2 regions of the Streptomyces sp. NPDC054932 genome follow, and region 1 is predicted to be linked to the other one. Evidence: riboswitches for the same ligand, from Rfam matches in the RefSeq annotation. Region 1 holds a riboswitch; the other holds the start of a gene.
What was found. Region 1 has a riboswitch for ZMP and ZTP ahead of ACWGE1_RS07635 (serine hydroxymethyltransferase). Riboswitches for the same ligand answer to the same signal wherever they lie in the genome.
Positions count from the first base shown of each region.

Region 2: it holds a riboswitch for ZMP and ZTP, as region 1 does, so the genes downstream of both, ACWGE1_RS02980 (bifunctional 5,10-methylenetetrahydrofolate dehydrogenase/5,10-methenyltetrahydrofolate cyclohydrolase) here and ACWGE1_RS07635 (serine hydroxymethyltransferase) in region 1, are expected to answer to the same signal.

Region 1 is NZ_JBSGXU010000018.1:378-7,121, reverse strand. Features, by position in the region: gene ACWGE1_RS07645 (2'-5' RNA ligase family protein) at 1-451, opposite strand, end outside; gene trpS (tryptophan--tRNA ligase) at 549-1,562, opposite strand; gene ACWGE1_RS07635 (serine hydroxymethyltransferase) at 1,762-3,030, opposite strand; ZMP/ZTP riboswitch at 3,065-3,155, opposite strand; gene rocD (ornithine--oxo-acid transaminase) at 3,287-4,492, shown strand; gene ACWGE1_RS07625 (glutathionylspermidine synthase family protein) at 4,575-5,777, opposite strand; gene ACWGE1_RS07620 (hypothetical protein) at 5,786-6,088, opposite strand; gene ACWGE1_RS07615 (hypothetical protein) at 6,193-6,744, shown strand, end outside.
Region 2 is NZ_JBSGXU010000006.1:11,648-33,026, reverse strand. Features, by position in the region: gene ACWGE1_RS03005 (SRPBCC family protein) at 1-46, shown strand, start outside; gene ACWGE1_RS03000 (ATP-binding protein) at 161-1,222, shown strand; gene ACWGE1_RS02995 (vWA domain-containing protein) at 1,219-3,036, shown strand; gene ACWGE1_RS02990 (RNA polymerase sigma factor) at 3,111-4,697, opposite strand; gene ACWGE1_RS02985 (class I SAM-dependent methyltransferase) at 4,911-5,672, opposite strand; ZMP/ZTP riboswitch at 5,730-5,830, shown strand; gene ACWGE1_RS02980 (bifunctional 5,10-methylenetetrahydrofolate dehydrogenase/5,10-methenyltetrahydrofolate cyclohydrolase) at 5,858-6,727, shown strand; gene ACWGE1_RS02975 (NAD(P)/FAD-dependent oxidoreductase) at 6,802-8,316, opposite strand; gene ACWGE1_RS02970 (hypothetical protein) at 8,737-9,759, opposite strand; gene ACWGE1_RS02965 (hypothetical protein) at 10,016-10,438, shown strand; gene ACWGE1_RS02960 (helix-turn-helix domain-containing protein) at 10,424-11,212, opposite strand; gene ACWGE1_RS02955 (hydroxysqualene dehydroxylase) at 11,237-13,024, opposite strand; gene ACWGE1_RS02950 (4a-hydroxytetrahydrobiopterin dehydratase) at 13,199-13,504, shown strand; gene ACWGE1_RS02945 (class I SAM-dependent methyltransferase) at 13,504-14,268, shown strand; gene ACWGE1_RS02940 (aldo/keto reductase) at 14,297-15,145, opposite strand; gene ACWGE1_RS02935 (ABC transporter ATP-binding protein) at 15,278-16,054, opposite strand; gene ACWGE1_RS02930 (ABC transporter permease subunit) at 16,051-18,777, opposite strand; gene ACWGE1_RS02925 (ABC transporter substrate-binding protein) at 18,787-20,055, opposite strand; gene ACWGE1_RS02920 (AMP-dependent synthetase/ligase) at 20,215-21,379, opposite strand, start outside.

The sequences.
Region 1 (6,744 bases):
CGCAGACCCACTCCGCGGCGTACTCGGCGAGGGTCGTGAAGGCCAGGTCCATCGCCTCCTCGGAGATCCCGTGGGCGACCGTGACGTGCGGGTGGTACGGGAACGCCAGCTCGCGGTCGATCGGCCCCTGGGGATCGCGGACCTCGCTCTGCAGACGCGTGCAGCCCGCGGCGCCCTCGACGATTTTGACGAAGACGACCGGGGAGAGGGGACGGAAGGTTCCCGTGCCGTCCAGCCGCATCCGGAAGGACCGGAAGGCGGCCGCGACCTCGACCAGGTGGGCCCTGATCGCGGGGAGCCGGTCCGCCTCCACCTCGGTGGGCGGTACGAGGGTGACGTGCGTGGGGATGCCGTGCGCGGCGGCGTCCCCGAAGCCCGCGCGCAGCTCCTGGAGCTGGCTGCCGTACGGCTCCGGGACCGCGATCGAAACGCCGAGCGTTACGGTCCCCACGTGTCTCTCCTCCGCTTGTGGCTGTGGACTGCTGCCGCCCCAGTGTGGCGGCAGCACCCCCATTCGTGCCAGGGCTCTCTGTCCGTAGTTGCGTTCGTCAGTGCTTGGCGGGCAGCAGACCGAGGCGGTCGTAGGCCTGCGCGAGGGTCTCGGCGGCGACCGCGCGGGCCTTCTCCGCGCCCTTGGCCAGGAGGGAATCGAGCGTCTCGGGGTCGTCCAGGTACTCCTGGGTGCGCTTCTTGAACGGTGTGACGAAATCGACCATCACGCCGGCCAGGTCGGTCTTCAGCGCGCCGTAGCCCTTGCCCTCGTACTTCGCCTCCAGCTCGGTGATCGTCTCGCCCGTGAGGGTGGAGTAGATCGTGAGCAGGTTGCTGACGCCCGGCTTCGCCTCGGAGTCGAAGCGGACCTCCGCCTCGGTGTCGGTGACCGCGCTCTTGATCTTCTTCTCGGTGACCTTGGGCTCGTCGAGGAGGTTGATCAGGCCCTTGGGGGACGACGCGGACTTCGACATCTTGATCGCCGGGTCCTGGAGGTCGTAGATCTTCGCGACCTCCTTGACGATGTGCGCGGCGGGGAGGGTGAAGGTCCGGCCGTAGCGCTGGTTGAAGCGCTCCGCCAGGTCACGAGTCAGCTCGATGTGCTGGCGCTGGTCCTCGCCGACGGGGACCGCGTTCGCCTGGTAGAGCAGGATGTCGGCGACCTGCAGGATCGGGTACGTGAACAGGCCGACGGTGGCGTTGTTGACGCCGCCCTTGGCGGACTTGTCCTTGAACTGGGTCATCCGGCTGGCCTCGCCGAAACCGGTGATGCAGTTCATGACCCAGCCGAGCTGCGCGTGCTCGGGCACGTGGCTCTGGACGAAGAGCGTGCAGCGCTCGGGGTCCAGCCCTGCGGCCAGCAGCTGCGCGGCGGAGAGGCGGGTGTTCGCGCGCAGTTCCTTCGGATCCTGCGGCACGGTGATCGCGTGCAGGTCGACCACCATGTAGAAGGCGTCGTGCGTCTCCTGCAGGGCGACGTACTGGCGGATGGCTCCGAGGTAGTTCCCGAGGTGGAACGAGCCGGAGGTGGGCTGGATGCCGGAGAGCGCGCGAGGACGATCAGAAGCCATGGCTTCATTCTCTCAGGTGCGGGGGCGGGCCCGTGCCCTCCGCTGGCCGGATCCCCGCGGGTCGCGCCGGGTCCGCCCGTACCGCGCCGGGGTACCGGGGGGTAGCGGCGCGTCCGGATACCGCCCCGGCCGAGCGACCGATTTCCGCCGGTTCCGGAGAGATCCGCCGCGCGGAGCCCCCCGGAACCGGCGCCGCAGGTCAGGACAGCGGCAGTCCCGGGGCCGGGAAGGCGGCCATGAGGTCCGTGACCTCGGCGCGGATCGCGGCGAGGGCCTGCTCGTCACCCTTGGCGGCGGCGTCGACCGCGCGCGAGATCCACTCGGCCACGAGCGGCATGTGCTCGGTGGACAGGCCGCGCGAGGTCAGCGACGGCGTGCCGATGCGGATGCCCGACGGGTCGAACGGCTTGCGCGGGTCGAACGGCACCGTGTTGTAGTTCACGACGATGCCGGCCCGGTCCAGGGCCTTGGCGGCGATCTTGCCCGGCACGTCCTTGCCCGTCAGGTCGATCAGCACGAGGTGGTTGTCCGTACCGCCCGAGACCAGGTCGAAGCCCCGCTGCAGGAGCGCCGCGGCCAGCGCCCTGGCATTGGCGACGACCGCGTGGGCGTAGCTGACGAACGACGGCTGCGCGGCCTCGTGCAGCGCCACCGCGATGCCGGCCGTGGTCTGGTTGTGCGGACCGCCCTGCAGGCCCGGGAAGACCGCCTTGTCGATCGCCTTCGCGTGCTCCTCCCGGCACATCAGCATCGCGCCCCGCGGACCGCGCAGGGTCTTGTGCGTGGTGGTGGAGATGACGTCGACGTGGTCCGCCGGGGACGGGTGCGCGCCGCCCGCGATCAGGCCCGCGATGTGGGCCACGTCCGCGACCAGGATCGAGCCGGCCTCCTTCGCGATCTCCGCGAAGGCCGCGAAGTCGATGGTCCTCGGCAGCGCGGTACCGCCGCAGAAGATCAGCTTCGGCCGCTCGGCGAGGGCCTGCTCGCGCACCGCGTCGTAGTCGATGAGGCCGGTGTCCTGCCGGACGCCGTACTGGACGCCCCGGAACCATGAGCCCGTGGCCGAGACGCCCCAGCCGTGCGTCAGGTGCCCGCCCATCGGCAGGGCCATGCCCATCACGGTGTCGCCCGGCTTCGCGAAGGCCAGGTACACGGCCAGGTTGGCCGGCGAGCCGGAGTACGGCTGCACGTTCGCGTGGTCCACGCCGAACAGGCCCTTGGCCCGCTCGATCGCCAGCGCCTCGACGCGGTCGATGTTCTGCTGGCCCTCGTAGTAGCGGCGGCCGGGGTAGCCCTCGCTGTACTTGTTCTGCAGCACGGTGCCGGAGGCTTCCAGGACGGCTGCGGACACGTAGTTCTCGCTGGGGATCAGGCGCAGGGTCTGCGCCTGCAGCACTTCTTCCGCCGCGACGAACGACGCCAGCTCGGGGTCGGTCGCGAAAAGGGCGGGATGGCGGCTCGCGGACATGGCGGGCTCCTCCGGGGTCGATGTGATCGGTACCCCGCGAGGCCCAGGCGAGCGGCCCTGAATGCGGTCGAGCGCGCACGACTCCCCCGGAGTTGGTTCTCCGTACGCCAGTCGCCGTGCGTACCGCCCACCTTAGCGGGCGCGCCGCAGAAGAGGTTTCTGCGTCCGGGATACGAGCGACGATATGAAGGTGACGCCACCCTCGTCACCGCTTCACCCGGCGCTACGCCCGGCCAGACGGACGATCGGAGACCCCGTGTCGACAACTGCTGATGCCATCCGCTCCGCAGACGCGCACAGTGCGCACAACTACCATCCGCTGCCCCTGGTCGTCGCGTCCGCCGAGGGCGCGTGGATGACCGATGTCGAGGGCCGCAGATACCTCGACATGCTCGCCGGGTACTCGGCCCTCAACTTCGGGCACGGCAACCGCCGTCTGATCGACGCCGCCCGTGCCCAGCTGGAACGGGTCACGCTCACCTCGCGCGCCTTCCACCACGACCGCTTCGCCGACTTCTGCACCGAGCTCGCCGCGCTGTGCGGCAAGGAGATGGTGCTGCCCATGAACACGGGCGCGGAGGCCGTGGAGACGGCGGTGAAGACCGCCCGAAAGTGGGGCTACGAGGTCAAGGGCGTTCCGGACGGGCACGCCAAGATCGTGGTCGCCGCCGACAACTTCCACGGCCGGACCACGACCGTCGTCTCCTTCTCCACGGACCACGACGCCCGCGACCACTTCGGGCCGTACACGCCGGGCTTCGAGATCGTGCCGTACGGGGACCTCACCGCGCTGGCCCACGCCGTCACCGAGAACACCGTGGCCGTACTGCTGGAACCGATCCAGGGCGAGGCGGGCGTACTGGTGCCGCCCGCCGGATACCTGAGCGGCGTACGGGAGCTGACCCGCGAGCGGAACGTCCTGTTCATGGCGGACGAGATCCAGTCGGGGCTGGGGCGGACCGGAAGGACGTTCGCGTGCGAACACGAGGGCGTCGTCCCGGACGTCTACATCCTCGGCAAGGCGCTCGGCGGCGGCGTGGTGCCGGTGTCGGCCGTCGTCGCCGACCGGGACGTGCTCGGGGTCTTCCGGCCCGGGCAGCACGGCTCCACCTTCGGCGGGAACCCGCTCGCCTGCGCCGTCGCCCTGGAGGTCATCGCGATGCTCCGGACCGGCGAGTTCCAGCAGCGCGCCACCGAGCTGGGCGAGCACCTGCACCGGGAGCTGAACCTGCTGGTGGGCGGGGGCGCCGTGACCGCCGTACGCGGCCGCGGGCTGTGGGCGGGCGTCGACATCGACCCGTCACGCGGCACGGGCCGGGAGATCTCCGAGAAGCTGATGGAGCTCGGGGTGCTCGTGAAGGACACCCACGGGTCGACGATCCGGATCGCCCCGCCGCTGGTGATCAGCAAGGAGGACCTGGACTGGGGCCTGGACCAGCTCCGATCGGTGCTGGGCGTCTAGGCGGCCCCGTCCGCAGCGGCTAGAGGGGTGTCCGCAAAGCAGCGCCGGCGCCCGGAGCCGGGCGGGACTTTGCGGACACCCCCTAGAGGATGACGTGGGGCAGGAAACGGGCGTACTCGTCCGTGACCGGCCCCGCCGATTCGCGGATGCCGAGCCCCGCCGCCTCGTCCTCGACGACCCACGCGCCGAGCACCACCCGGTTGCCGTCGAAGTCGGGCAGCGGGGCCAGGCCCTGGAAGCAGTACCGCTCCCCCGGCTCCGGTACGAACGGCTCGCCGTCCGGGCCGGGTTCGTGCAGGGTGACGCCCGCGCCCTCGCGGCCGAGGAGGGGCTTGGCCACGTAGCCGGCCGACCCGGGCTCCGCCAGCTCGCGCGGCCCGTCGAGGTAGGCGGGCAGCAGGTTGGGGTGCTCCGGGAAGAGCTCCCACAGGATCGCGAGCAGCGCCTTGTTGGACAGGAGCATCTTCCACAGGGGCTCGATCCAGCAGGTGGTGCCGGAGCCGCCGCCGTGGTCGTACGTGCCGAGCACCTGCGGGCCGAACTCGTCCGTGGCCAGCCACTCCCACGGGTAGAGCTTGAAGCAGGAGCGGATGAAGCGGAGCTTCTCGTCCACGAACCGGCCGGACAGGCTGTCCCAGCCGATCTGCTCGACGGAGAGCGCCTGGGTGTCCAGGCCGGCCTGCTCGGCGGTCTCCTGGAGGTAGGCGACCGTCATCAGGTCCTCGCCGAGCTCGTCGGTCTCGGAGTGCGCGAAGTGCAGCAGGCCGGGCGGGAGCAGCTCGGCCTGGCGCCGCCAGGCGTCGACGAGGCGCTCGTGGAGGGAGTTCCACTGGTCGGCGCCGGGGAAGCGTTCCTCCATCCAGAACCACTGCGGACTGGCCGCCTCCACGAGGGAGGTGGGCGTGTCGGCGTTGTACTCCAGCATCTTGGCCGGGCTGCCGCTGCCGTCGTAGCGCAGGTCGAAACGGCCGTAGAGGGAGGGCTGTTCGGCGCGGCGCCGCCAGGACTCGGCGATCAGCGCGGCCAGCTTCGGATCGGTGATGCCGAGGTCGGCGAAGCGGTCGTGCTCGACGATGTGCGCGGCCGCGGCCAGGCACATGGCGTGCAGCTCCTCGACGACGTTCTCCAGGGCCTCGACCTCGGGGAGCGAGAAGGAGTAGTACGCGCTCTCGTCCCAGTAGGGGCGCAGGGAGTCGTCGGGGAAGCGGGTGAGGGGGTAGATCACCCCCTGCTCCTCGACGGTCTTCTGCCAGTCGGGACGGGGCTCGATGGTGTGCCGCTGCATGGTGTCGGTCAGCCGCCGCTGGAGCCGGAGCTGGAGTGGCCGCCGATGCCGCCGCGGGTGACGGCGGACTTGTCGAAGCTGCCGCCGGAGACCTTGCCGGCGGCCACGTAGCCGCCGTAGTAGTACGAGCCGGTGCCGCCGCTCTTGCACTCCTTGTTGTTCAGGTGCTGCAACGTCGAACGGGAGGCACAGCGCTTGTCCGGTTCGTCGCTGCTGCCGCAGGCCACGAGCGTGGCCGCGAGGAGGCCCATGCCGCCGAGGGCGACCGCGCCGGAGCGCATACGGCGCTGATTGGTGCTGCTGCTGTCCATGTCTGCTGCTCCCCCTGGGGCCCGGCGTACTGCGGACAGACTAGAGCGGGGTCCCCGGCCGATGGAATCCGGCCGCCGTGAGATCCGTGACCTAGAGTCGGTTCGTGCTCATTGGGATGATTTGCGCGCTCGGTGCGGCGGTCTGCTTCGGCACGGCGTCGGTTCTGCAGGCCGTCGCGGCACGGTCGGCGGAGCCGGGCACGGGGTCCGGGGTGGACACGGCACTGTTCCTGCGGGCCGTGCGGCAGTGGCGGTACCTGGCGGGTCTCGGCCTGGACGCGGCCGGCTTCGTGCTCCAGATCATCGCCCTGCGGCACATCCCCATCTACGCGGTGGGGGCCGCGCTGGCGGCCAGTCTGGCGGTGACGGCGGTGGTCGCGGCGCGGCTGCTGCGGGTGCGGCTCTCCCGGACCGAGTGGGCCGCGGTGGCGGTGGTGTGCGCGGGACTGCTGATGCTGGGCCTGTCCGCCGGGGAGGAGGGCACCGGGACCGGGTCGCCTGCGCTGGAGCTGGGACTGCTGGCGGTGGCCGGGCTGGTCCTGCTGGTCGGCGTGGTCGCGGGCCGGCTCCCGGACGGGCCGCGGGCCCTGACCCTCGGTCTCGCGGCGGGCACCGGCTTCGGGGTGGTGGAGGTCTCGGTGCGGCTCATCGACTCC
Region 2 (21,379 bases), on a different contig from region 1:
GATGCCCCGGGGCGAGGCGAAGCTCAAGCACCTCCTCGAAACCTGACCGCCCCGCCGTCGCGGACCGGTCGGGCGGGGGAAAACCGGATGCCCCGGGGTGTGCGGTGCGGCGAGACTGGCCGCACCACACACCCGTCACACCCCGAGGACATCCACGCCCGTGCAGGCTGCCGTCACCGTCACCCCCGCTCAGATCCCCGAACTTCTGCTCGGCCTCGCCACCGTGCGGCCCGTGTTCCTCTGGGGGGCTCCCGGTATCGGAAAGTCCTCGCTCGTACGGAAGTTCGCCGATTCGCTGGGACTGGAGTGCGTCAGCCTGCTCGGCACCCAGCTCGCCCCCGAGGACCTGATCGGCGTACCGCAGATCCGCGACGGCCGGTCGGTCTTCTGCCCGCCGGAGGCCATCGCCCGCGACGAGCCGTACTGCCTCTTCCTCGACGAGCTCAACGCCGCGGGCCCGGACGTCCAGAAGGCCTTCTACTCGCTGATCCTCGACCGCCGGATCGGCTCCTACGAGCTCCCGGTGGGCTCCATCGTCATCGGCGCGGGCAACCGGGCCACCGACAACGCGCTGGCCCGGCCGATCGCCTCCGCGCTCGTCAACCGCCTCACCCACGTCCACCTCCAGGCGTCCGCACAGGACTGGCTGGTCTGGGCCGGGGAGCACGGCATCCACCCCTGGGTCACGGACTACCTCACCGACCGCCCCGACCACCTCTGGTCGCAGCCGCCCAAGACCGAGGAGCCCTTCTCCACCCCGCGCTCCTGGCACATGCTCTCCGACGCCCTGCACTCCTTCGGCGCCGGCCTGGACGAGCAGACCCTCAAAGTGATCGTGCACGGCACCCTCACCCCCGCGCACGCCGTCTCCTTCTGCGGCTACGCCAAGATCGTCCGGCACAGCTTCGGCATCGAGGCGATCATGAAGGGCGACGCCTCCTGGCCCACCCGCCCCGCCGACCGCGATCTGCTCTACTACCTCGCCGAGGCCTTCCGGGGCCGCCTGATCAAGGAACTGCCCGCACAGCGCGAGCACGTCTCGCCCACCCTGCGCCAGACCGCCTACCGCGCCAAGGCACTGCTGGTCCAGCTCGCCGAGATCTCCGTGGAGGTGGCCCAGACCGTCATCGCCGACGACGCCGACGGCCTCCCCGTGCTGCCCTCCTGGTTCCTCGTCGAGGCCGCCCGGGACATGCCGCGGCTGGTCGAGGCCCGCCGGTGAGCGGGGCGCGCCCCCGCCCGCAGAAGAAGACCCCGTCCGATCCCGCCGCCCAGGCCTTCGCCGAGGGGCTCGCCCTGGTCAAGCGGAACCCGGCCCTCGCCGCCGTCGGCGGGAGCGTGTGCCAGCAGCCCAAGTGCCCGGCGACCCCCGCCGCGGGCCTGGTCGCCGTGGACTCCAACGGCGTCCTCCACGTCCGCTCCGGACTGCGCGCCGAGCCCCGCACCTGGGCCTGGGCCCTCGCCCACGCCCTGCTCCACCTCGGCTTCGGCCACGTCCCGGCCGCGGACCGGGAGGACCGGGTACAGCCCGACCGCTTCGACCTCGCCGCCCGCTGCGCCGTCGTCAACCGCTTCCTGCTGACCCAGCCGACCGTCCGGCCCCCGGACGACCTCCCCGCCGAGTACCCCGGCGGCGACGAGGAACTGCTCGCGGCCCGCTGGCGCCGCGACGGCATCCCCGCCGCCCTGGAACTCTGCGGCACCGCTGGTGACCGTCCCGACCAGCTCCTGGTCACCTGGCGCGCGTGGAACGGCTCGGCGGTCCCCGACTGGGAGACCGCCTTCGCGCACGCCCTGACCCGCAGTGTCTCCGCGGCCATGGAGGTGGCCGGCGGGCGCCGCGACCGGGTCACGGGGGAACGCGTGGCGCAGCGCCCGTGGGACCGGGCCCTGAACTGGTTCGTCTCCTCGTACCCGCTCCTCGGCGGGCTCGCCAGCGGTCTGAAGATCGTCGCCGACGTCGAGCTGGCCCGCACCAACGGGATCTCCGTCGCCGCCGTCAGTGCCACGGCCGGGGAGATCTACATCAACCCGCTGCGCACGTTCGAGGACGAGGAATGGCGGTTCGTCCTGGCCCACGAGATGCTGCACGCCGCCCTGCGCCACGGCGAGCGCCGCGGAGCCCGGGACCCGTACCTGCACAACGTGGCCGCCGACTACGTGGTCAACGGCTGGCTCGTGGAGATGGGCGTCGGCGAGATGCCGGCCGGGCTGCTCCACGACCCGGCGCTGAAGGACCTGTCCGTCGAGGAGGTCTACGACCGCATCGTCACCGACGTGCGCCGGATGCGGCGCCTGGCCACCCTGCGCGGCAAGGGCCTCGGGGACATCCTGGGCGAGCCGCTGCCCCACACCGGCAGCCTCCCGTACACGGACCTGGACGACTTCTACCGGCGCGGCCTGGTCCAGGGCTTCGATCTGCACACGTACGGGGAGCGCGGCCTGCTGCCCGCCGGGCTGATCCAGGAGATCCGGGCCCTGGCGCACCCGCCGGTGCCCTGGGACGCCCGGCTCGCCCGCTGGTTCGACGAGTTCGTGCCGCGCCCCGTGGCCGTACGGTCCTACGCGCGCCCGGCCCGCCGCCAGGCGTCCACCCCGGACATCCCGCGGGCGGGCCGGTACTTCCCGCCCGAGGAGATCGCCCGCTGCACCTTCGGCGTGGTGCTCGACACCTCGGGGTCGATGAACGCCGCCCTCCTCGGCAAGGCGCTGGGCGCGATCGCCTCGTACGCGCAGGCCCGCGACGTACCGGCGGCCCGCGTGGTCTTCTGCGACGCGGCGCCGTACGACGCGGGCTACCTGCCGCCCACCGAGATCGCGGGCCGGGTACGGGTCCGCGGGCGCGGCGGGACCGAGCTGCAGCCGGGCATCGACCTGCTGCAGCGGGCGGAGGACTTCCCGCCCGGGGCCCCGGTGCTGGTGATCACGGACGGGTGGTGCGACACCCTGCGGATCCGGCGCGAGCACGCCTATCTGATTCCGCAGGGGGCCGGCCTGCCGTTCACCCCCAAGGGGCCCGTGTTCCGGCTGGCCTGAGCACCACGGGAAACGCCCCCGACCCGCCGCAGGGCAGGTCGGGGGCGTTTCCCGTGCGGGATGTCCCCGACGGCTCAGTCGAGGTAGTCGCGCAGCACCTGCGAACGCGACGGGTGACGCAGCTTCGACATGGTCTTGGACTCGATCTGACGGATGCGCTCACGGGTGACCCCGTACACGCGGCCGATCTCGTCCAGGGTCTTCGGCTGGCCGTCGTTGAGGCCGTAGCGCATGGAGACCACGCCCGCCTCGCGCTCCGAGAGCGTGCCCAGGATCGACTGGAGCTGCTCCTGGAGGAAGGTGAAGGAGACCGCGTCCGCCGGGACGACCGCCTCGGAGTCCTCGATGAGGTCGCCGAACTCGCTGTCGCCCTCCTCACCCAGGGGGGTGTGCAGGGAGATCGGCTCGCGGCCGTACTTCTGGACCTCGATGACCTTCTCGGGGGTCATGTCGAGTTCCTTGCCCAGCTCCTCCGGGGTGGGCTCACGGCCCAGGTCCTGGAGCATCTGGCGCTGCACGCGGGCGAGCTTGTTGATGATCTCGACCATGTGCACGGGGATGCGGATGGTGCGCGACTGGTCGGCCATGGCGCGCGTGATCGCCTGCCGGATCCACCACGTCGCGTACGTGGAGAACTTGAAGCCCTTGGTGTAGTCGAACTTCTCCACGGCGCGGATCAGGCCGACGTTGCCCTCCTGGATCAGGTCCAGGAAGAGCATGCCGCGGCCCGTGTAGCGCTTGGCCAGGGAGACCACGAGGCGGAGGTTGGCCTCCAGCAGGTGGTTCTTGGCGCGGCGGCCGTCCTCGACGAGGATCTCCAGCTCGCGCTTGAAGGCGGGCTTGTGGTCCTCCTCCTCTTCGAGCTTGTACTCGGAGAACAGGCCCGCCTCGATGCGCTTGGCGAGCTCCACCTCCTGCTCGGCGTTGAGGAGCGGCACCTTGCCGATCAGCTTCAGGTAGTCCTTGACGGGGTCGGCGGTGGCACCGGCCACCATGACCGTCTGCGCCGGAGCGTCGTCCTCGTCGTCGTCGGACAGCACGAAGCCCTGGGTACCGCCGGCCTTGGGTGCCTCGTCCTCCGCCTCGTCGGCGAGGTCCTCGGCAGCCCAGTCCTCGCCCTCGACGACGGGCGTCTCGCCCTCGTCGGCGTCCTTGGCGCTGGTCTTCTTCGCCGCGGCGGTCTTCTTCACGGCGGTCTTCTTGGCGGCGGTCTTCTTGACCGTGCGCTTCTTCGGCTCGGCGGCGGCCTCGGCCGACACCTCGTCCTCGGTGGCGGCGGCCGACGGAGCGGATATCGCCGTGGCGGTGGCCGTGGCCGCGGTGGCGGCCGTCTTGCGCGCGCCGATGGGGCGCGGCGCGGGGGTGGCCTTCTTGGCCACGGTACGGGCCGGGGCGGCGGCAGCCTTGCGGGGCTTCTTGGCGGCAGCCTTGGTGGCGGGGGCCGCGCTGACGTGAAGGGCGACACCCTCCTCGTCCAGGACCTGGTTCAGGCTGCGCAGGACCCGCTTCCACTGGTCCACCGGGATGCGGCCGGCCTCGAAGGCCTGGCGCACGTCGTCACCGTTGATGTGACCCTGCTCGCGGCCGCGCTCGACGAGCGCGACCAGGGCCTCGGATTCGGCGATCTCCGGAGGGAACGTACGGGACGGGCTGAGCGACACAAGGAGCCTCTCGTTGCGAACAGATAAGGGTGGGCGGGACATCATCGCGCGAACTCGGGAAACAGACCCGAGGGGGGTCTGTATTCCGGGCCGCGCGAGGACACCTGTCGGTTCATCGCATGCCCGAGTCGATTCGTTACGCGCTGAATTGAGTGACCTGCGCCACGCTGTGGCCACGCAACCGATCCGGCGTAGATCCGTCCGCCCCTCACATCAGCCCGTTTTACGGGCCTCGATGAGGAAGCGGGCGGTGTGCGCGACGAACGGACCTTCGTTTTCGATCTGTTCGTGGAGCTCGCGCAACCGGTCCCGGTACTGCCCGACCGTGAAGCCGGGCACCATCCAGATCACCTTCCGCAGAAAGTAGATCACGGCTCCGATGTCGTGGAACTCCGTGCGCAGTCGCTCGGAGCGCAGATCGACGACCTCCAGGCCGGCCGCCGTGGCGTCGGCGACCGCGTCGTCGGGGTGCCGGGCGCGCCGGACCTCCTGCGGCTGCGGGCCGAGGAAGTACTCGACGAGCTCGAAGACGCTCGCCGGACCGACCTGCTGCGAGAGGTAGGTGCCGCCCGGCGTCAGCACCCGCGCGATCTCCTCCCACCAGATGGTCACCGGGTGCCGGCTGCACACCAGCTCGAAGGCCGCGTCGCCGAAGGGCAGCGGCGGCTCGTCGGAGTCCGCGACCACGGCCGCGCCCAGCGGGTGCAGCAGCCGCGTCGCCTTCTCGATGTTGGGCGGCCAGGACTCGGTGGCCACGGTCAGCAGCGGCAGCGGACCGGACCCGGCCAGGACCTCGCCGCCGCCCGTCTGGATGTCCAGGGCGGACCGGACCCGGGCCAGGCGCTCGGCCATGAGCCGCTGGTAGCCCCAGGAGGGACGCTGCTCGGTGGCCCGGCCGTCGAGCCAGGAGAAGTCCCAGCCGTCGACGGAGACGGACTCGGCCTCTGCGACAAGATGGTCAAAAGTACGCGTCATGCCTTGATCGTCGCAGGCCGGGCGCCCGTCAACCACCGGATATGTCGACTACAGTGGTCGGCGGGCCGTGACTGGCGTTCGGGTGGATCACCACCGGGGAGCGGCCCGGCGTACCTGTGGACCCGGTGCGCCGACTGCCGCGCGCCTGGGCGAACCGCGATCCGCAGCGACGTTCAGGAGACCCCATGACGACCGCCACTGCCCGGCTGATGGACGGCACCGCCCTCGCCCGCCGCATCTCCGAGGAGACCGCCGCCCTCGCGGCGAAGATCACCGAGCGCACCGGTACCGCGCCCTGCCTCGCGACCGTGCTGGTCGGCGAGGACCCCGCCTCCGTGACCTACGTACGCATGAAGCAGAACCGCTGCGCCAAGGCGGGGATCACCTCCCGCCACGTCGAGCTGCCCGCCGCGACCACCACCGAGGAACTGGTGGCCACCCTCACCGCGCTCTCCGAGGACCCGGAGATCAGCGGCATCCTGCTCCAGCACCCCGTCCCGCACCACATCGACGAGCGCGCCGCCTTCGAGGCCATCGCCCCGGGCAAGGACGTCGACGGGGTCACCATGCACTCCTTCGCCGCCATGGGCTTCGGGCTGCCCGGCTTCGTCTCCTGCACCCCCGGCGGCATCATGCGCCTGCTCGCCGCCTACGACGTGGACCTGACCGGCAAGCACGCCGTCGTCGTCGGCCGCAGCGCGATCCTGGGCAAGCCCGCCGGGATGCTGCTGCTGGAGCAGAACGCCACCGTCACCTACTGCCACTCGCGCACCGTGGACCTTCCCTCGATCGTGCGCCAGGCCGACGTGCTGGTCGCCGCCGTCGGCAAGGCCGAGTTCATCCGGGGCGAGGACATCAAGCCGGGCGCCGTGGTCCTGGACGCCGGGTACAACGAGGGCAACGTCGGCGACGTGCACTTCGAGTCGGCCGCTGCCCGGGCCTCGCTGATCACCCCGGTGCCGGGCGGGGTCGGCCCGATGACCATCGCCGTCCTGCTGGAGCAGACCGTGCAGGCGGCCGCCGCGCAGGCCGGGCTGGACCTCGCGGAGCTCTGATCCCGCCGCGCGCGGATCCCGCGCGCGACGCACGCCCCGGGCCCCGGACACCCCCTGGCCCGGGGCGCCGCGTCTCATCGGGCCTGTCCGACGGGGTCGGCGGGGCCGACCGGGTCCGCTGCAGGGCCGGCGGCGCCGCCGCTCGCGGTCCCCGGGCCGGTCCCGGTCCCCGATCCGGTACGGGAGCCGGGCGCCGGGTCGAGCCCGGCGACGGCCCGCTCGGCGGCGGTGAGCGGCGGCGCCTTCAGGGCGCCCCGGCTCGAGGCGCGCAGCACGTGCCAGACCACCGACGGGCGGAGCCAGTGGGTGGGCGCGATGCTCATGGTGAGGACCTTGAACAGGGCGGCAGTGAGTGCTTCGTCCGTGGTGGCGCCCGTCATCAGCCGGTTGACGTAGGCATTGAGCAGACCGGTGCCGGCGCGCGGCTTCATCCCGGTGGCCCCCGGATACAGGATGTCCTGCGACGTGGCGAGCTCCCAGGCGGTGCTGACCTGGGGCGCGATCGCGCGCTGTGCCTCGCGGCCGATCCCGGGGTGGGACAGGCCCTTCGCCCGAAGCAGGGTGCGGACGGCCAGCAGCCCCTGGGCGGCGACGGTCATGCCCTGCCCGTACAGCGGGTTGAAGGTGGCGACCGAGTCTCCGACGGCGAAGAAGCCGTCGGGCAGCTCGGCCTTCTCGAAGTAGATCCGGCGGTTGGCGGTGCCCTGGGTGACGGCGACGTCCGTCAGGGGCTTGCGGCCCTCCAGGAGCTCGCCGACGATCGGGTCGCGGACGGCCTTGGCGAACGGGATGAACGCGTCGGGGTCGCCGGTCGGCTGGCCTCCGCGGGTGCCGGACAGGGTGGCCTGCCACTGGCCGTTCTCGATCGGCACGATCGTGGCCGTCTGCCCGGGGACGGGCACCCGGGGGTCGGACTGCACGTTGACGATGGGGAAACCCATCTCGTGCGCCCCGGCGGGGGCCTCGAAGATCCGGGTCGCGTAGACGAGACCGGAGTCGACCTCGGCCTGCCGGATGCCGCTCACACCGAGTGCCTGGAGCCAGGTCCGGGCCCGCGAGCCGCGACCGCTGGCGTCGATCACGAGATCGGCCGTCACCAGCCGGTCCTGCTCCTCGGGGGTGTCGACGCGGACGCCGGTGACGCGGGCCGCCGTGCCCTCCAGACCCCGGACCCGGCTCTGCTGGAGGGTGGACACCCCCGGCAGGCCGGTCACCCGGGCGCGGACCACCGAGTCGAGGAGGTCGCGGCTGCAGGAGATGTTGAACTGCTTCTCCCCGCAGCGCGGGATCCAGCCCTGGGCGGTCTTGGTGACCAGGTCGGTGGGCAGGCTGCGGCGGATGGCGCCCGCCTTCGTCCAGTCGTCGGTGATGCCCGGCAGGATCCGCTCTATGGCCCGGGCACCGCCCGACCACAGCAGGTGGGTGTGCCGGGCCTGAGGGAGCCCACGGCGCGGAGCCGGGCCCTCGGGCAGCGGGTCGGCGTCGATGACGGTGACCGTGGCGTGCTCGGCGAGGACAGCGGCCGCGAGGAGGCCGGCCAGACTGCCGCCTATGACGACGGCGTGGCGGGGCGGGGAGGACTGGGTCATCGTGGCGGGCTCTCTGTCAGGGCCGTGCTGAGGGCATCGGCGTGAGGAATGCGGCGACCGGCTGTGCGGGTCACGGCGTGGCACGGGGCTTCCCCGACCGAGTGAGGACGTGGGGCGCTCGATCGCCCCGGGGAGCGGCTGCTCCCGGGGCGGCGGCAGAGGGGTGCGCGGGATGCCGGCGGGGTGCGGGCCGGCGGTACCGGCCCGGATCTCCGCCGGATCCCCCTGGCCCGCGCGGTGGCCGTGGTGTCCCGCCGGGCGGGTGGCAGGAGATACGGAAATCGACCTTCCGCCCTTTGCCCCGGTGTCGGGCGCAGGCGGCGCACCGCGTCCGGGTGATTGCCGCGGGACGGGCCCGCGGCGCCGGGCGCGCGCCCTCCCGCGGTTCGGGGCCCGGCTCGCGCACGGCCCGTGTGGTCCTCATGGTGTTTCTCCCTCGGCGGCGCCCTCGGCCGGTGCTCCGCCCCTCGTGCCCGCGATTCCGAGCTGCCCCTCGCGCGCGAGGAGGTCGTCCAGGTGGTCGGCCAGGGACTTCCAGCCCTGGGGCGACAGCCGGCCGGCCCGCGTGACGATGCTCCGTACGTCGTGGGCCCGCATCACCGCCAGCATCGGGTTCTCCCGGTCCCGGACCGCGGACTCCAGGTCCCCCTCGATCAGGGCCAGGGCGGTGGAGAGCGCCTCGGTGTCGTCGGCCAGCAGGAAGCCGCCCTCGACGCCGTAGAAACGCTGGATCCCGGCGGCCGCGGCGAGGTTGGGCAGGCCCTCGCCCTGGGCGAGGCGGGTCAGCGACTGCCCCGACGCGTCGAAGGACCTGGCGATGGCCGCCAGTGAGTGGGGCTGGCCGTCCTCGCGTACGCGGGTGCGGCGCAGGTGCTCGAAGCGCAGGTGCACCTGCTCCTTCAGCGGCAGCCGGGGCGGGCTGCCGTCGAGGGTGAGCCGGACGGCCTGCGGGGTCATTCCGGTGAGGTACGACAGGCGCTCCAGGTCGTCCCTGCCGTCCGAGACGGTGGTGGCGGACAGGGCGAGGGCGCGTTCCACCGCGCTCTTGCTGTCGGCCAGGAGGAAACCGGCATGGACGCCGAAGAACCGCTGCACACCGGCCGCGTGACCCATCCGGGGCAGCCCGGTGCCCGCGTTGAGGGGCCCGAGGGAGGCGCCGGGGGCATCGAAGTCGTCGGCTATCGCGGCCAGTGGCCATTCCCGGCCGTGCTTGTCGCGCCGGGTGGTGCGCAGCAGCAGGAACCGCTGGTGCACCCGCCGCTCCAGCGGAACTTCGACGGCGGTGCCCGCCACCACCTGGGGTATGCGCCCGGGTTCGACCCCGGACAGGTGACCGAGCCGCTCCGCCGCCAGCACCTCGGCCGGATCCTGCCCGCTCTCCTGCGACAGTGCCTCGACGCGACGCCAGATCGCGGCGAGGTCGGGTCTGGCGGCGGCTCGCACCGGCGGATTCTCCATATGTCGACAAGACGTTCGAGGTGATCGGGCTTCGTGAAGCCTAGCCCCCCGCCCCTGGCCGAACCAGAGGAACCCCAACGTTTCCTGCCGTACAGCTCAAAAAGGGTTGGCATGACCTCGGAGGTAATCGACCCGTTCCAAGGCCCCCGGCACAGTGGACGCAGCGGGTCCCGGGGCCGCGCACTCGGTCCCGGAACCCGTGTCCCACCTGGCCGTTCGACCTCGATGGAGGCTGATTCCCATGTCCGCGACCCCGCTCGCCGGCTTCGCCCGCAACCGCGTCCCGCAGGCCGCGCTGCGCCGCTTCCTCGCCCTCGACTCCGTGGTCACCACCACCAACGGGCTGGCGTACGCGGCCTTCTCCGCCCCGCTCGGCCGGCTGCTCGGGGTCGGGCCCGGGCTGCTGCTGGAACTCGGGATCCTCCTCGCCGTGTACGGGGCCGGGGTGGGCTGGCTCGCCTCCCGGCGGCAGCCGCCCGTGCTGCCCGTGAAGCTCGTCATCGAGACGAATTACGCCTGGGCCGCACTGAGTCTGGTGTCACTGGCGCTCTGGTTCCACCCCACCGCCGCCGGGCTGCTGTGGATCCCGGTGCAGGCCCTCACCGTGGCGGGCTTCGCCGTGCTCCAGCAGCTGGCCCTGCGTCAGGGCTCAGCCTCCCAGTGAGCGCAGGTACTTCACCGTCGCCGGGTCGGCCGGGAGCATCGTCTCGATGGCCAGCTCGGCGACGGTCACGTCCATCGGGGTGTTGAAGGTGGCGATGGACGACACGAAGGACAGCACGTGCCCGTCGTGCTCGATGACCAGTGGCAGCGCGATGTACGCGACGGGCTCGTCCGGTGCGCTGTCGCCCGGGCGCTCGGCGACCGGATAGGCCGACACCTCCTCGTACAGGGCGCGCAGCGGCTCGGACCGGGCCAGCGCGATCTGCCGGCCCATCTGCGCCAGCAGGTGGCCGCGCCACTCCCTGAGGTTGCGGATCCTCGGGGCCAGGCCCTCCGGGTGCAGGGTGATCCGCATGGCGTTCAGCGGCGGGGTCAGCAGGTGCTCCGGGAGCCCTTCCAGCAGCATCGCGATGCCCCGGTTGGCCGCGACGACGTCGTACATGGAGTTCACCACCAGCGCGGGATACGGCTCGTACCCCGTCAGCAGGCGCTCGATCCCCTCGCGCAGCGTCTCCATCGCCGGGTCGTCCAGCGCGGTGTGCGCGTAGCGCGGGGCGTAACCGGCGGCCAGGAGCAGGGAATTGCGCTCCCGCACGGGTACGTCCAGATGGTCGGCGAGCCGGAGCACCATCTCCTCGCTCGGCCGGGACCGGCCCGTTTCGATGAAGCTGATGTGGCGGGACGAGGATTCGGCGCGGCCCGCCAGTTCCAGCTGGCTGATGCCGCGCCGGTCCCGCCAGGCGCGCAGCAGGGTGCCCACGTGGGTCGTCGTCATGCACACGACGTTAACCGAGGAGGCTCAGCCCAGGTCGAAGACGTTGCGCAGGCCGAGACGGTGGCGCCACAGGTCGTGCCGCTTGGCGGATTCCAGCTCCGGGGCCCGGTACATCGGCCGGACCGTGCACCGCGGGGCCTGCGAACCGTCCCGGTCCAGCAGGGCGTTGACGGCCGCACGGGCCGAGGCGTTGGCCCCCTCCATCGTCGCCAGGTCGATGTCGACGGCGACGTAGTCCCCGCTGAGGAAGAAGTTCGGGATGCGGGTGCCCGCGCTCGGCCGGTTGTGGAGGGTGCCGACCGGGTGGATCAGCAGCTCGTCCTGGTTGGTGGGGTGCGGGGTGCCGAGCCCGTCCACGCCCGGGTCCAGGAACCAGGAGTGCAGCCCGGAGTCGGCCAGCAGGATCTTCCCGGTGTCGTTGAGGGAGGCCTTCAGCTGAGCCCACACCTCGCGCGCCACCTCCTCGCGGGTGCACTGCTTGGCCGTCTTCCCGTACAGGATCCCCGGCCTGTCCCACTCCGAGATGTCCACCGACAGGCAGTCGACCGCCGCACCGTCGCCGTAGTCGGCCGGGAAGTCCCGGGACGGCCAGTGCTCGGCCTGCTGGATCGCCGTCAACGACCAGGGCGAGTCGATGCAGTTGAGGTGACCGTGCACCAGCGGGGCCCGCTCGGTGAGGTAGAACTGGATGCCGGTCATCCAGTCGGTCTGCAGCCGGTCGCAGCGCCCCAGCATCGGATCCGCGGCCCGCAGCGCCGCGCTCCAGGTGCGGCGGGCGTGCTCGACGGGCAGCGCGCTCACGTAGTGGTCGGCGGTGACGGTCTGCCGGACCCCGTCCGGACCCTCGACGGCGACCCCGCTCACCCGGCCGCCCGCGTACCGCACCTCCCGGACGGTCCAGCCGATCCTGAACTCCACTCCGAGGGACCGCAGATGGGCCTCCCAGGGGTCGATCCAGGCCTCGTTGGTCGGCAGGTTCAGGATCCGGTCGGGCGGGCCGTCCGCCCCGCGCCCCAGCAGGTTGAAGACGAAGGCCTCGCCGAGGGTGCCGACCGTACGGGTGGAGGCCTCCTCGGCCTTGGTCGCCACGATGTTGCGGGTGATGCCGACGGCGAGGATGCGCCGGTACTCGTTCGACATCCGTTCCGCCCGGACGAAGTCCCACCAGGGCGTCCGCTCCCAGACCTCCTCGCGCCGCTCGTCGCAGCTGGTGAGGAAGACGAGCACCCGGTCGACGAAGTACGCCGTCTCGTGCAGCGGGAGCCGGACCAGTGTCTGCAGGATGCCGGTGAGCGCGCGCCGGAGCTCCTCGGGCGTCAGCTCGGCGGGGGAGTGCTCCGGCCAGGGGATGGGCGCGCGCAGGTCCTCGCGCCCGGCGGCGCGGGCGAACATCATCTCGCGCGGGGCGACGAGGTTGTCCCACACGCCGCCCGCGTTCCCGGGGAAGGGGATGCGCCGCATCGTGTCGGGGAGGTTGTGGTAGATGCCGGGGATGAAGCGGAAGCCGTGCTCGGCGGGCAGCGGCCGGCGCCCGCCGCGGGCGCTGCCGGGCACGTCCATGCTGCGGGCCTTGCCGCCGAGCGCCCGGCGCTCGTACACGGTCACGGCGTAGCCGCGCTCGGCGAGTTCGTGTGCCGCGGTCAGGCCGGCCACCCCGCCGCCGAGCACCGCGACACGCCGTCCGTCCGGGGCAGGGCCGGGTGCGGCGGCGGCCGCCGGCGCGGCCGCGGCCCCGGTCATGACCGCCCCGGAGGCGGCCGCCGCGCCCGCGCCCGCGATGAACGTACGCCTGGAACTGCCCGTGCCCGCCATGGCGAGTACCCCCTCGTTACCGCTGGTAACAGCCTGTCCGGCGCAGGAGCATATGGGGGGCGCGACGGACGCGGAAGGCGTAGGAGTACCCGAGCGCACTATGGCGCGAAAGGATTGTTCCGGCGTCCACTGTGGGAACCTTGACTACACGTCACGGGGAAAAGGAGCCGGTGCATGCCGAGTGAGCCGCTGTCACAGAAGGAGATCGAGGACCGGTTGCGGGAGCTCCCCGGCTGGGCCTTCGAGGACGACCGGATCTTCCGCACCTACCGCCTGGGCACGCACTTCGCCGCGAGCGCCCTCGTCGCCCACATCGCCTCCGTGCAGCAGGAGTTGAACCACCACTCCGACCTGACACTCGGCTACAACACGGTCCGGCTCTCCGTGAACAGCCATGACGCCGGCGACGTGGTGACGGAGTCGGACTTCGCCCTCGCCGAACGCGTCGAAGCCCTCGCCCCGGCCCACGGCGCGAGCTGATGACCACGCACATACCGTCCGTGAGACCCCTGCTCGACTACGACGCCGAGGCCGCGTTCTACGACGCCACCCGCGGCGGCACCCCGCGCGCCGAGGCGGCGGCCGCCGCCGTCCTCGGACTGCTCCCGGCGGACGCCGAGGTCCTCCTCGACCTCGGCTGCGGCACGGGCCTCGTCACCGACCGGCTGCGGCGCCCCGCACTGCGCGTCCTGGGCGCGGACGCCTCCCGGGGCATGGCCGCGGCGGCCCTGCGGCGCGGTGTCCCGGTGACCCTCGCCGACGCGGCCCGGCTGCCGGTGCGGTCGGGATCGCTCTGCGCGGTGAGCGCGGTGTGGCTGCTGCACCTGCTGCGGGAGCCGGGGCTGGTCCCGGCGGTGATCGCCGAGGCCGCGCGGGTGCTGCGACCCGGCGGGGTCCTCCTCGCCACCGTGGACAAGGACTCGGCGCACGACGTCGGCAGCGACATCGACGCCGTCTTCGCCGCGCACCTGACCCCGACCCCCTCGGACGCCTCCGGGGAGGTCGAGGCCTACGCGGCCCGGGCGGGCCTGCTCCCGGTCGGCGAGGCCCGCTTCACCGGCCACGGCCAGGGCCGCACCCCGCGCGGCTCCGCCGAGGCGCTGCTCGCGGGCCGGTACGCCTCGCGGATCGTGCCGCGCGGCATCACCGCGCAGGAGCTGGCGGCCCGCCTGGAACTGCTGCCGGACCAGGACGTCCCGCGCGCGGAGCCGACGTACCGCATACGGAGCTTCGTACGCGTCTGACCCGCGGGCGGGCCCGCCCCGGCTCCCGTCACACGTCGAATTCGGCCGGGTCCGGACCGATCCGGCGGCCCGCCGCGCCCGCGCCCAGGGCGTCCAGGGCGGCCATGTCGGCCGCAGCCAGCTCGAAGCCGAACACGTCCAGGTTCTCCCGGATGCGCGCGGGGGTCACGGACTTCGGGATCACGACGTTCCCGTGCTGCAGGTGCCAGCGCAGCACCACCTGCGCGGCGCTGCGGCCGTACCGGGCGGCGATCGCCGTCACGGCCGGGAGGGTCAGGAGCTCCTTGCCCTGGCCCAGCGGGGACCAGGCCTCGGTGGCGATCCCGCGCTGAGCGTGCAGGGCGCGCAGCTCGGCCTGCGGGAAGAGCGGGTGCAGCTCGACCTGGTTCACGGCCGGGACCAGCTCGCTCTCGGCGGCGATCCGGTCCAGATCGGCCGGGCGGAAGTTCGACACGCCGACCGCCCCGGCGCGGCCGCTCGCCGCGATCTCCTCGAAGGTCTTCCAGATGGTGAGGAAGTCGTCGCGCATCGGACGCGGCCAGTGGATCAGGTACAGGTCCACGTGGTCCAGACCCAGCTTCGACAGCGAGTCGTCGAAGGCGCGCAGCACCTCGTCGCGCCCCCACGTCTGCCGGGGACCGTTCCACAGCTTGGTGGTGACGAACAGCTCCTCGCGCGCCAGGCCGGAGGCGGCGACGGCCTTGCCGGTGCCCGCCTCGTTGCCGTAGATGGCGGCCGTGTCGATGCTCCGGTAACCGGCCTCCAGGGCGGTCCCGACGGCGCGCTCCGCCTCCGCGTCCGGCACCTGCCAGACGCCGTAGCCGAGCTGGGGCATGAGCGTGCCGTTGTTGAGCCTGATGGCCGGGACCTGGTTCACGTCGGGTCGTTCCCTCACGTCGGCGCACGGGTGCGCGGTGGTACAGCGTCGTACGAGGGGCGACAACCGGCCTCTCGTGCGACGTATTCCCGCCATTCGCGGGCGCATCCCGTGCGCACCCGGCGCGCTCCCTCACCCCGTCCCGAGGTACGCCTCCCGCACCAGCGGGTTCGCCCGCACCTCGGCCGCGGTGCCCTCGGCCAGCACCGTCCCGAGGTCCAGTACGACGACCCGCGTGCACAGGTCCATCACGAAGGCCACGTTGTGCTCGACCAGCAGCACTCCACAGCCCTCCCGGTCCGCCAGCCGCCGGACGACCTCCGCGAGCCGCTCGCGCTCGGGCGCGGACATGCCCGACGCGGGCTCGTCCAGCAGCAGCACCCGCGGCGGATCGGCGACCGCGCGGGCCAGCTCCACCATCCGGGCCTGCCCGACGGGCAGCCCGCCCGCGTACGAGGCCCCGAGCGCGCCGATCCCGCAGTCGGCCAGCACCCGCTCGCCGCGGGCCCGGCGCTCACGCTCCCGGGCCCGCCGGGCCGGCAGGGCGAGGAGATCGGCGGCCGGACCGCCCCCGCCGCCCCGCCACTCCTGCGCCACCAGCACGTTGTCGGCCACGCTGAGCTGGCCGAACAGCTGCTGCCGCTGGAAGGTCCGGCGTATGCCGTGCCGGGCCCGCCAGACGGGGGAGCGGCGGGTCACGTCCACCCCGTCCAGCAGCATCCGCCCCCGGTCGGGGCGGCGGATCCCGGACAGGACGTCGAACAGCGTGGTCTTCCCGGCACCGTTCGGCCCGATCAGTCCGCACACCTCGCCCGCGCGGACCCCGAGGTCCACCCCGGTCAGCGCCCTGACACCGCCGAACCGCACGCCGATCCCGCGCGCCTCCAGCACGTACCCGCCCCCGCTCATGTCGCCATCCCCAGGTAGGCCTCGGTGAGCCGGTCCGCCTCCACCTCGGCCCGGGGGCCGCACCAGGAGACCCGCCCCTGGGAGAGGTAGGCCACGGTGTCGGCGATCCCCAGGATCTCGGCGGCCTTCTCCTCCACCAGGAGCAGCGCGGTCCCGGCGTCGCGGAGCTCGGTGAGCAGCGCGTACACGTCCTCCACCACGCGCGGGGCGAGCCCGAGGGACGGTTCGTCGGCGATCAGGACCGCGGGCGGCCGCTGCAGCAGCGGCGCCAGGGCCAGCATCTGCTGCTCCCCGCCGGACAGCGCACCGGCGGGAATCCCGCGCCGCTCCGCGAGCCGCGGGAAGCGCGCGTAGACGGCGGCCCGTGCCCCGGCGTCCCTGAGGTACAGGGCCAGGTTCTCCTCGATGGTGAGCGAGGGGAAGATCCCCCGCCCTTCGGGAGCGAGCAGCACCCCGGCCCGGGACCGGCGCACGGCCCCGTCCCGAGTGGTGTCCCGTCCGCTCGTGTACACCGCTCCGGCCCCGACGGGCAGCAGCCCGGCGGCCACCCGGCAGGCGGTGCTCTTCCCGGCCCCGTTGGGCCCGAGCACGGCGAGGATCTCGCCCGCCCGGACGGTCAGATCGACCCCGTGCAGCACGAGCCCCCCGTCGTACCCGGCCGTGACCCCGCGCAGCTCAAGTGCGGCGGCTCCGGCGGGCGGATCCAGCCCCGCCGGGGGAGTTCGAGGCGCGGGGTCCGGGACGGAGCCCCGGGAAGCGGCGGCGCGCCCTCCTGCCGGCCCCGGCTGCGCCGGGATCCGCGGCGGAGGCGGTCCCGCGGCGCGCCGCCGAGCCAGCCGCACCGGCACCGCCGCGCAGTACCCGTCCGGATCGTTGGCCAGGGCCAGCCCCGCCAGCCCGAACAGGATCACCGGCAGATGGGCCGACGCGGTCACGTAGTCCGCCAGCACCCGCGGGGCGACCGCGAACACCAGCCCCGCCACCACCGCGTACTGCGGCCTGCGCACCCCCGCCGCCACGACCACCGCCAGCCACACCAGCCCGGTCATCGCCGTGAAGTCCGTCGCCGTGATCCGGGTGTTGTACGAGGCGTACAGCACGCCCCCGAACCCGGCGAGCCCCGCCGACAGCGTGAACAGCAGCAGTTTCGTCCGCAGCACGGAGACCCCGGAGGCCACGGCCGCCGCCGGGGCCGACCGCACCGCCAGCATCGCCCGCCCCGACGGGGAGTTCCGCAGGGCACTCAGCCCGGCGGCCACCAGCGCGACCAGTACTACCAGGGCCACCCCCAGCGCCCGGTCGTCCGAGAGGTCGACCGGCCCGAGGACCGGCCGCGGTATCGACCACCCGGCGTCGCCGTTGCGCAGCCAGCGCAGTTGGAAGAGCACCTGGTCGGCGAGGAACGCCAGCGCCAGCGTGGCGAGGGCCAGGGACCTGCCGCCCAGCCGCAGCGCCGGCAGCGCGACGAGCGCCCCCAGCAGCGCCGCCACGCACGTGCCCACCGCCAGCGCGGCCACGAAGGGCCAGCCCCGGCTCATGAGCAGCCCGGCCACGAGCGCGGCGCAGGTCACGAAGGTGCCCTGCGCCAGCGACACCATCGCCCCGAGCCCGGTCACCACCGTGAACGACATGAACACCAGCGCGATGGCCAGCCCCTGCGCGAGCAGTCCGCTCCAGAAGGGCGTGGTCACGGTGTAGAACGCCGCGCACAGGAGCGCCGCGCCCACCGCCCACACCCCCCACCGGCGCGACCACGAGGCCCCGGCCAGATGGTCGACCGGCGGCGCGTCCGCGGCGGCGACCCCCGCCGCGCGCGCCCTGCGGGTCAGCACCAGCAGTCCGCCGAAGAGGATCAGGAAGGGCACCGCCGTGCGGAAGCCGGTGATGGACTCGGCGAAGGACGCGTACCCGGCCACCAGGTTCTGCAGCACCCCCAGCCCCAGCCCGCCCGCGAAGGCGAGCGGCACGGAGGCGAACCGTCCGATGACCGCGGCCGTGGCCGAGACGAACAGGAACAGCGTGAAGTCGTGCGCCGAGAGCCCCAGCAGCGGGGTCGCCAGCACCCCCGCCAGGCCGGCCAGCGCCGACGCGATCATCCACGCCACCGACGACAGCCGGTCGGCGCTGATGCCGCGCAGCTCGGTCAGCGAGCGGTTGTCCACGGCGGCCCGAAGCTGCAGCCCCAGCCGCGTGTGCCGCATCAGCACCCACAGGGCCACCGCCACCAGCGCGGTGACCACCCAGGTGATCAGCTGGTCGGAGTCGATGCCGACGCCCTCCGCGAGCTGCCAGGACTTCGCGGGGCTGGGCCCCACGCCCGGCAGCCCGAACTGGTTCTCCGCCGGTTTCACCGGCGCGCCCGCCTCGGCCAGCAGCTCCACCGCCCACAGCCCGGCGGCCGGCAGCGCCACCAGCAGCCCGATGGTGGCCACGATCTGCGCGGTCTCGCCGACCCGGGCGAGCCGCCGGAACATCAGCCGGTCCAGGCCCCAGCCGAGACCGGGGGCCAGTACGAAGACCACCAGCAGGGCGGCCGGGACGGCCGGCCAGCCCAGCCCCGAGTGCAGCTCGTAGAAGGTGAGCGCGCACAGGTAGGCGGTGGCCCCGTGCGCGAAGTTGAACAGCCCGGACGCCGAGTACGACAGCACCAGCCCGGTGGCGAGCAGTGCGTACAGGGCGCCGGAGACCAGACCGCTCAGTACGAAGACGAGCAGATCTCCCATGCCGCGGCCCTACTTGAAGGGGATGGGTTCGTAGCACTTGAACGGCACGGAGACCTCGTACGCGCCGTTCTTCAGCTGGACGAGCGCCCCGCAGCCGAAGCTGTCCTTCTGCCCCTTGGGCTCCGCGCGGTCGCCGACGAGCGTGCCGGTGTCGGAGAAGCCCTGCGCGGCGGCCTGGAAGGACTCGACGGTCAGCTCCTTGCCCGCCTTCTGCGCGATGGAGACGAACAGGTCGGCCGACATGTAGCCGGTCAACATGTGCATGTTCAAAGGCACTTCCTGGCCGCCCGCCGCCGCCTTGATGTCGGCCTTGAACTGCGCCATCTTCGGGTCGGTCGACTCGAAGGGCTGGAACTGCAGCAGCACGTGCACCCCGTCCAGGGCCTGCTTGGTGGCGTCCTTGGCGAGCAGACCCGGGTCGTAGTCGGTGGGGTCGGAGAGCAGCCCCTTGTAGCCGCTGCGCTTGAGCGCGGTGAACAGTCCGATGTTGTTGGGGGTCTGCATGACGGAGACGACGGCGTCCGGGGCCTTGCCGCCGCTGCCGTCGAGGATCTCCTTCACGTACGCGGACCAGTCGCTCGGGACGGCGGTGGCGGGCACGGACGCCTTGGCGTAGGAGACCTGGAAGCCGGCGCTGGCGAAGCCCTGCTGGAAGGTGCGGATGCCGAACTTCCCGGCGTCGCTGTCGTTGGCGATGATCGCGACCGACTTGCCGCGGGCCCCGCCGAGGATCTGGCCGATGCCCTCGGGCCAGGTCTGGTTGAGGGTGCCGCCGGGGGTGGGGACCAGGCAGCCGTTGAAGCCGTAGATGTGCTTGGGTCCGCAGAAGGAGGGCAGGGTGCCCCAGCCGAAGGTGGGGACCTTCTCCTGCTCCAGGAAGTCGGCTCCGGAGAAGGTCACCGAGCTCATGGGGGAGACGGCGAAGACCTTGTCCTGCTGGACGAGTTTGCGGGCGGCCGCCAGGTTCTTGGCGGGGTCCTGGCCGTCGTCCTCCGCGCCGAGGTAGTCGATCCTGCGTCCGTTGATCCCGCCCTCGGCGTTGGCCCGGAGATAGCGGGCCCTGGCGCCGAGGTCGGTGTCCTTCTTGCTGTAGCCGCTGGCGCTGGTCATCGACACGATCCCGCCGACCTTGATCGATTCTGCGGTCACCCCGCGGGAGTTCCCCGGCGCGTCACCGGGCTTGCCCGGGGAGGTGCCGTTGGTGGAGGCGGAGTTGCAGGCGGAGACGAGCGCGAGGGCCGCCGCCGCGGCGGCCAGGGTGCGGATCGGTCGCAACATGTCGGGGATCCCCTCCGGTTGGAATCCCCGCATTCTGTGCGTGACCTGACGGATCGTCAATATTGCTGGCGGATAGAAATGACGATCCGTCAGTTCTGTTGGTGCCCGGCCGGGAAGTCGCCCGGACCTGCCGCGATGGCCCGCGCCACGGGAGCCCGGTCAGGAGGAGTAGAGGGCCGCGACCTCCTTCGCGTACGCCTTCTCGATCGCCCGGCGCTTGAGCTTCAGCGAGGGGGTCAGCAGACCCCGCTCCTCCGTGAACTGCTCACCCAGCACCCGGAAGGTGCGGATCGCCTCCGCCTGCGAGACCAGGGTGTTCGCGGCCACCACCGCCCGGCGGACCTCCGCCGTCAGCTCGGGGTCGCCCACCAGCTCCGCCGCCGGCAGCTGCGGCCGCCCGCGCATCGACAGCCAGTGCGCTATCCCGTCCATGTCCAGGGTGAGCAGCGCCGCGATGTACGGCCGGTCGTTGCCCACCAGCACGCACTGCGACACCAGCGGATGCGAACGGACCCGCTCCTCCAGCGCGGCCGGCGCGACGCTCTTGCCGTTGGACGTCACCAGGATGTCCTTCTTGCGCCCGGTGATGGTGAGGTAGCCGTCCTCGTCCAGCCGGCCCAGATCCCCGGTCGCCAGCCAGCCGCCGCGCAGCACCGCCTCCGTGGCACGCGCGTCGCCCAGGTACCCGGAGAAGATGTGACTGCCGTGCAGCCACACCTCCCCGTCGTCCGCGATGTGCACCGAACTGCCCGGGATCGGCCGCCCCACCGTGCCGTACTTGGTCGCCCCCGGCGGGTTCGCGGTGGCCGCCGCGCACGACTCCGTCAGCCCGTACCCCTCGAACACCGTGATCCCGGCCCCGTCGAGGAAGAGCCCCAGGCGGCGCGACATCGCCGACCCGCCCGACATGGCGTGCCGCACCCGGCCGCCCATCGCCTCGCGGACCTTCCCGTAGACGAGCCTGTCGAAGAGCTGGTGCTCCATCCGCAGCGCGGCCGAGGGCCCCGGCCCGGTGCCGAAGGCCCTGCGCTCGCGGGCCTCCGCGTACCGCACGGCCGTCTCCACCGCCCGGTCGAAGGCGCTCGTACGCCCCTCCGCCTCCGCCTTGCGGCGGGCGGCCGCGAAGACCTTCTCGAAGACGTGCGGGACACCCAGCACGAAGGTCGGCCGGAAGGCGGTGAGATCCGGCAGCAACTCGGCCGCCGCCAGCACCGGTTGGTGCCCGAGCTTGACCCGGGCCCGGACCGCGGCCACCTCCACCATCCGGCCGAACACGTGCGCCAGCGGCAGGAAGAGCAGGGTGGACGGCTGCTCGCCCTGCCGG